2 regions of the Polaromonas sp. P1_F8 genome follow, and region 2 is predicted to be linked to the other one. Evidence: predicted binding sites of a transcription regulator. Region 2 holds the regulator's gene; the other holds the start of a gene.
What was found. The regulator HrcA, encoded in region 2, represses chaperone genes, less so after heat shock. The targets are predictions, from matches to a motif close to TTAGCACTCNNNNNNNNNGAGTGCTAA.
Positions count from the first base shown of each region.

Region 1: AC1D1J_RS09985 (co-chaperone GroES) is a predicted target of HrcA. The motif match lies at 1,787-1,813, and genes of this name have one in related genera.

Region 1 is NZ_JBFUBS010000002.1:214,027-217,436, reverse strand. It holds gene groL (chaperonin GroEL) at 1-1,309, opposite strand, end outside; gene AC1D1J_RS09985 (co-chaperone GroES) at 1,402-1,692, opposite strand; gene AC1D1J_RS09980 (ATPase domain-containing protein) at 2,136-3,410, shown strand, end outside.
Region 2 is NZ_JBFUBS010000001.1:1,649,065-1,652,474, reverse strand. It holds gene recN (DNA repair protein RecN) at 1-366, opposite strand, end outside; gene AC1D1J_RS07850 (NAD kinase) at 385-1,260, opposite strand; gene hrcA (heat-inducible transcriptional repressor HrcA) at 1,310-2,329, shown strand; tRNA gene AC1D1J_RS07840 (tRNA-Ile) at 2,354-2,430, shown strand; tRNA gene AC1D1J_RS07835 (tRNA-Arg) at 2,458-2,534, shown strand; gene AC1D1J_RS07830 (hypothetical protein) at 2,728-2,982, shown strand; gene greB (transcription elongation factor GreB) at 3,027-3,410, shown strand, end outside.

The DNA of each region.
Region 1 (3,410 bases), on a different contig from region 2:
CCTGGTCAGGATTGTCGCCGGCGATCTTGCCAGCAGCTTGCTTGGCGCGCAGCAGGGCCACGCCGCCGCCGGCCACAATGCCTTCTTCCACGGCAGCGCGGGTAGCGTGCAGTGCGTCTTCCACGCGGGCCTTCTTTTCCTTCATTTCGACTTCGGTAGCAGCGCCAACCTTGATCACGGCAACACCGCCGGCCAGCTTGGCCACGCGCTCTTGCAGTTTTTCACGGTCGTAGTCGCTGGTCGCTTCTTCGATCTGGACGCGCACTTGCTTGACGCGTGCTTCGATGTCGGCAGCGGCGCCGGAGCCGTCGATGATGATGGTGTTTTCCTTGCCCACTTCGATGCGCTTGGCCTGGCCGAGGTCAGCCAGCGTCACTTTTTCGAGCGACATGCCGACTTCTTCAGCGATGACCTTGCCGCCGGTCAGGCAGGCGATGTCTTCCAGCATGGCTTTGCGGCGGTCGCCGAAGCCAGGGGCCTTCACAGCCACAACCTTCAGGATGCCGCGCAGGGTGTTCACGACCAGAGTAGCCAGGGCTTCGCCTTCGACTTCTTCAGCAATGATCAGCAGCGGACGGCCGGCCTTGGCGACTTGCTCCAGGGTAGGCAGCAGGTCACGGATGTTGCTGATCTTCTTGTCGTAGAGCAGAACAAAGGGGTTGTCCAGCAGTGCGGACTGCTTTTCAGGGTTGTTGATGAAGTAAGGGGAGAGGTAGCCGCGGTCGAACTGCATGCCTTCGACGACGTCGAGCTCGTTTTGCAGGGACTTGCCGTCTTCCACGGTGATCACGCCTTCTTTACCAACCTTGTCCATTGCGTCGGCAATGATCTTGCCGATGGATTCGTCGGAGTTGGCGGAGATGGAGCCGACCTGGGCGATTTCTTTCGAAGTCGTGGTGGGCTTGGAAGCCTTCTTGAGCTCTTCGGTCAGGGCCAGCACGGCCTTGTCGATACCGCGCTTCAGGTCCATCGGGTTCATGCCCGCGGCCACGTACTTCATGCCTTCGCGGACGATGGCTTGAGCCAGAACGGTGGCGGTGGTGGTGCCGTCGCCGGCGTTGTCGGAGGTCTTGGAAGCGACTTCCTTGACCATCTGCGCGCCCATGTTCTGCAGCTTGTCTTTCAGTTCGATCTCTTTGGCGACGGACACACCGTCCTTGGTCACCGTGGGGGCGCCGAACGAGCGCTCCAGAACCACGTTACGGCCTTTGGGGCCCAGGGTTACCTTGACGGCGTTGGCCAGGATGTTCACACCCTCGACCATGCGTGCGCGGGCTTCGCCGCCGAAAATTACGTCTTTTGCTGCCATGATGCAGATTCCTTAAAGTTTATGGATGAAATCGCCTGCCAGCCCATATACAACGTGCGCCAGCAGCTATCAAATAAATAGCAGAAGAGAGATTACTTCTCGACCACTGCAAACAGGTCTTCTTCTTTCATGACGAGCAGTTCGTCGCCGTCGACCTTGACGGTCTGGCCGCTGTATTTGCCGAACAGCACGCGGTCGCCAACTTTCACACCCACGGGGCTCAGTTCGCCCTTGTCGTTCTTCTTGCCTGGGCCAACGGCCAGCACTTCGCCCTGATCAGGCTTTTCAGCGGCGCTGTCAGGAATGACGATGCCGGAAGCGGTTTTGGTTTCGTTTTCCACGCGTTTGACGATCACGCGGTCGTGCAAAGGACGAAGTTTCATGAGAGCTCCTTGTTTGAGAACAATGGTTTTGGGAATCAAAAAGCACCCGCGTAAAAGTGAGTGCCTGTTAACTTGGTGGATTGACTGGGCTTTGTTAGCACTCAATACCATCGAGTGCTAATCATAGAGGCAATCAGACCCGTTTTCAAGGTGGTGCTACTGAAAACCGCTGTTTTGGTGCTTTACCCGTGAACCGGACTGATTCTTGGATTCCCACCCCCGGGCCGTCCGGCGGCGTCCCGGAGGGGGCGAGTGGAGAAACGCTGACGGGAGACGAAGGGACGGCGTGTCGTCCTACGCTCAACTCAGGCTCTGCAAACCGGAGATTTTGGAGGCTGCTGGCTACTATTTATCCAGGTGTTACAAGCCGCTTCGTTCTTTAACGGGGTGTTGCGGATTGTTCTTTCCGTGCCATGTTGGCTCACAACCGCATCCCTGTAACCATGACCACAAAGACCTCAACCGAGCTTCAGTTCCTTTCAACCGGCATCCCAGGCCTGGATAACATCCTTGGAGGCGGCCTCATCAAGGACCGGATCTACCTGATTGAAGGTGAGCCTGGCACCGGCAAGACCACCACCGGCCTGCAATTTCTGGTGGAAGGCGCCCGGCAGGGTGAGTCCGTTGTGTACATCACACTGGCCGAAACGGCGGCAGAACTGGCCGGGGTTGCCGAGTCCCATGGCTGGGACATGGGGGGCATTCACATCCATGAGGTACTGCCGTCTGAAAACCTGCTGATGCCGGAGGCGGAATACACCATGTTCCACCCTTCGGAGGTAGAGATGGGCACCACCACACAGATGATTCTGTCCGTGATTGAAGAGCGAAAACCGACCCGGGTGGTGATTGATTCCCTCTCCGAATTGCAATTGCTGGCCGATACGCCGCTACGCTATCGCCGCCAGGTGCTGGCGCTCAAGCAGTTCTTCGCCAGCCGTTCCTGCACCGTGATGTTGCTCGACGACCGCACGGCTGCCGGCATAGACCTTCAGGTGCGCAGCATTGCGCACGGCGTGATCACGCTGGACCAGTCCGTGAAGGACTACGGGGCCGAGCGGCGCCGGGTGCGCGTGGTGAAGTACCGCGGCATCGCCTTTCGTGGCGGCCTGCATGACTACGACATCCAGTACGGGGGCCTGTGCGTGTACCCGCGCCTGGTGGCGGCCGAGTCGCGCGTGATGGGAAAACGGGCACAGCTCAAAAGCGGCCTTCCCGAACTCGACACTCTCCTGGGCGGCGGCCTGGAAGAGGGCACCAGCACGCTGATTGCCGGCCCCCCGGGTACCGGCAAGTCGTCGCTGGCGGCCCAGTTCGTCACCGCCGCAGCGGAACGCGGGCAGACCAGCGCCATGTTCCTGTTTGAAGAAGCGGCAAACAATTTGCTGAACCGCGCAGACGGCCTGGGCATGAAAATCCGCGAGCCCTATGAAAGCGGCGTGCTGAGCATTCAGCAGATTGACCCGGCCGAGCTGTCCCCTGGGGAGTTCACGACCGTAGTGTGCCGGGCCGCAGACCGGGGCTGCAAAGTCATCGTCATCGACAGCATCAACGGTTACCTCAATGCCATGCCGGACGAGCGTTTTCTGACAACGCATTTGCACGAATTGCTGACCTACCTGGGCCAGCGCGGTGTGGTGACCATCCTGATAGGCGTTCAGCAAGGCATGCTGGGCGGCCAGATGTCCACCACGGTGGATGCCAGTTACCTGGCCGAC
Region 2 (3,410 bases):
CTGGTCGGCGATGTCCTTGAGCTGGGTGGCTGTTGCCGCGCTGCCATTGATCCAGGCGCGGCTTTTACCTTGCGCGTCTATCGTGCGCCTGAGCAGCAGGGTTTCGCTGCTGTCGAAGCCGGCTTGTTCCAGCCAGGGGGCCAGGCCGGCGGGGCTGTCAAACTCTGCGCTGATTTCGCAGCGTGCGGCGCCTTCGCGAACCACGCCGGCATCGGCTCGGGCGCCCAAAGCAAGCTGCAGTGCATCAATCAGGATCGATTTGCCCGCACCGGTTTCACCGGTGAGCACCGAGAAGCCGCCGGACAAATCCAGCTCAAGCTTGTGGACGATGACGAAGTCGCGAAGCGATATGGTTTTGAGGCTCATAACTTGAATCCTGGCCGGTCAGGCCACGCCTTCGTTCCAGTGCAGCTTTCTCCGGAGCGTGTCGAAATAGCTCCAGCCTTTGGGGTGCAGGAAACGCATTTGGTGTTCGGAGCGCCTGACGGTGATGCGGTCGCCATGCAACAGACTTGCCAGCGACTGCATGTCGAAGTTGGCGCTGGCGTCGCGGCCAGAGACGATTTCAATGGTAATTTCGCCCGAGTCCGACAGCACAATGGGCCTGTTGGACAAGGTATGCGGTGCAATCGGCGCCAACACCCAGCCGGCAATCGATGGGTGCAGCAAGGGCCCGCCCGCTGAAAGGGCATAGGCCGTGGAGCCGGTCGGCGAGGCGATGATCAGGCCATCTGCGCGCTGGTTTGCTACAAAGCGGCCATCCACCTCCACACGGAGTTCCACCATGCCGGCGGTCGCTCCGCGGTTCACCACAACGTCGTTCATGGCGGTAGCGCTGAAGACGCACCTGCCGTCACGCACGACCTCTGCCTGCATCATCCAGCGTCGATCTTCTTCATACTCGCCACCCAACATGGGGATGAGTGTGTTCTGGTAGTCCTCAAAGGCGATGTCAGTGATGAACCCCAGCCTGCCCTGGTTGATACCCACCAGGGGGATGCCGAATTGGGCCAGTAGCCGGCCTATGCCCAGCATGGTGCCGTCGCCTCCCACGACGAGGGCGAGGTCGCACTGGGCACCTATGCCAGCTGCGTCAAGGGTCGGGAACCGGGTCAGGCCGGTGTTGCTGGCGGTGTCCTGTTCGATCGCCACCTCGCAACCCTGGGTGCCCAGGAAGTGCGCGATCTCCTCCAGTGCTGACCGGGAACCCTGTGCGTGGTACTTGCCGATCAATGCGACATGGCGAAATTGCGACTTCATCGGCAAATTACATCACAACATGGCAACCGAAGCTTCGTAGAATGGCACCATGCTTGATGATCGTGCCCGATTGCTGCTGAAAGCACTGGTTGAACGCTACATTGCCGATGGACAGCCGGTGGGTTCGCGTACGCTCTCAAAAGCTTCCGGCCTTGAACTGTCTCCGGCCACCATACGCAATGTGATGAGCGACCTGGAGGAGCTTGGCCTGATTGTCAGCCCGCACACCTCGGCAGGGCGCATTCCCACAGCGCGGGGTTACCGGCTCTTTGTCGACACGATGTTGACCACCCAGCGCGACTCCTTGTCGTCGTCGGGCCATATCGGTGCGCCGCGGCTGGCACCTGATCAGCCTCAAAAAGTGCTCAGCAATGCGGCACACATGCTGTCGAGCCTGTCGCAATTCGTGGGCGTCGTCATGGCGCCACGCCGGACGTCGGTATTTCGCCATATTGAGTTTCTGCGCCTGTCCGAAAAACGTTTTCTGGTGATCATCGTCTCGCCCGACGGCGATGTGCAAAACCGGGTCATCTTCACCGAAGCGGACTACACGCAGTCCCAACTGGTCGAGGCGGCCAATTTCCTCAATTCGCATTACGCTGGCATGGCGATCGAAGAGGTACGAGAGCGCCTGAAGAACGAGGTGGAAGCCCTTCGCGGTGAAATTGCCACGTTGATGCAGGCGGCGGTCAAGGTCAGCTCGGAGGCCATCGAGTCGCGCGACGAGGTGGTTATTTCCGGCGAACGCAATCTGCTGGCCGTCAGCGACTTTTCCGGTGACATGGGTAACCTGCGCAAGCTCTTTGATCTCTTCGAGCAAAAGGCGCAACTTATGCGGCTCCTCGATGTTTCGAGCCGCGCCGAGGGAGTCCGGATTTACATCGGCGGCGAAAGTCAGGTGATTCCGTATCAGGAACTGTCTGTGGTGACGGCCCCTTATGAAGTCGACGGACAGGTCGTGGGAACCCTGGGCGTGATAGGGCCCATGCGTATGCCCTACGAAAAAATGATCCAGATTGTCGACATCACCTCCAAGCTGGTGAGCACCGCGCTGAGCCACAGCAAGTAGGCCCTTACAATCGATCTCTTGAGTGGGGCGTTAGCTCAGTTGGTTAGAGCAGAGGACTCATAATCCTTTGGTCGAGTGTTCAAGTCACTCACGCCCTACCATTTAAATAAGCTATAATTTGAGGCTTAGCGGCTGTAGCTCAGTTGGATAGAGTACTTGGCTACGAACCAAGGGGTCGTGGGTTCAATTCCTGCCAGCCGCACCACTTTCTTAAGTGATTTCAATAGCTTAGAGGCTCATCCCTCTAGGCTATTTTTCTTTCCGGAGGCCGCTTTTAGGGGCCTTTTTCATACCGTTGTCAGCGCGATAGTGGTTTTCCTGGGGCTGGGCGGCGCCGGACGGGCTGTACGTGCAACAAGAGCTCCGCTATTCTGGAAGCCTAATTCCGGAGGAGAAACATGGGATCACTGAATGTCGAGGACCACGGCGAGTGGCTCAGTTTTGGCTTGTCGTACGCGGGTAGCACCATTCCCGTCAGGATTTCGCGCGAGGCAATGGAGGAGTTTTTCGGCGCCATGCCTGGGCCGGATTCCCTGAAGAAAGCGTATGAACAGGATGCTGAAATGATTCACGCCCGGGCCGCTGATCTGGTTGTGGCGGGCGTGAGCTACACGCCTGAAAATCCCCTCGTGCTGAAAATGGAAGATTTTTAGAGACATTCACGGCCGGCAGCCATGAATGCTATGGTGGCCGGAGCATGAACAAAGCGTTTACTAAAGAAAGCGAGCCGGAGGACGACGAGCCGACGCTCGCGCCCCTGCCTGCAGGTGGAAAAAACTACATCACGCCGCAGGGCTATGAGCATCTGCGCAGCGAACTTCTGGACCTGATCGACAGCGAACGTCCCAAAATGGTGGAAATCGTTCATTGGGCTGCCAGCAATGGAGACCGCTCCGAAAACGGCGACTACCACTACGGCAAAAAGCGGTTGCGGGAAATTGACCGGCGTATCCGGTTTCTGACGCAACGACTGGAAATTGCGGAAGTCAGCAACCCGTCGGTGCATCACGGTCGCGACCAGGTGTTTTTCGGCGCGACAGTGAGCTATGCCGACGGCGAAGGAGTCGAGCGGGTCGTGACC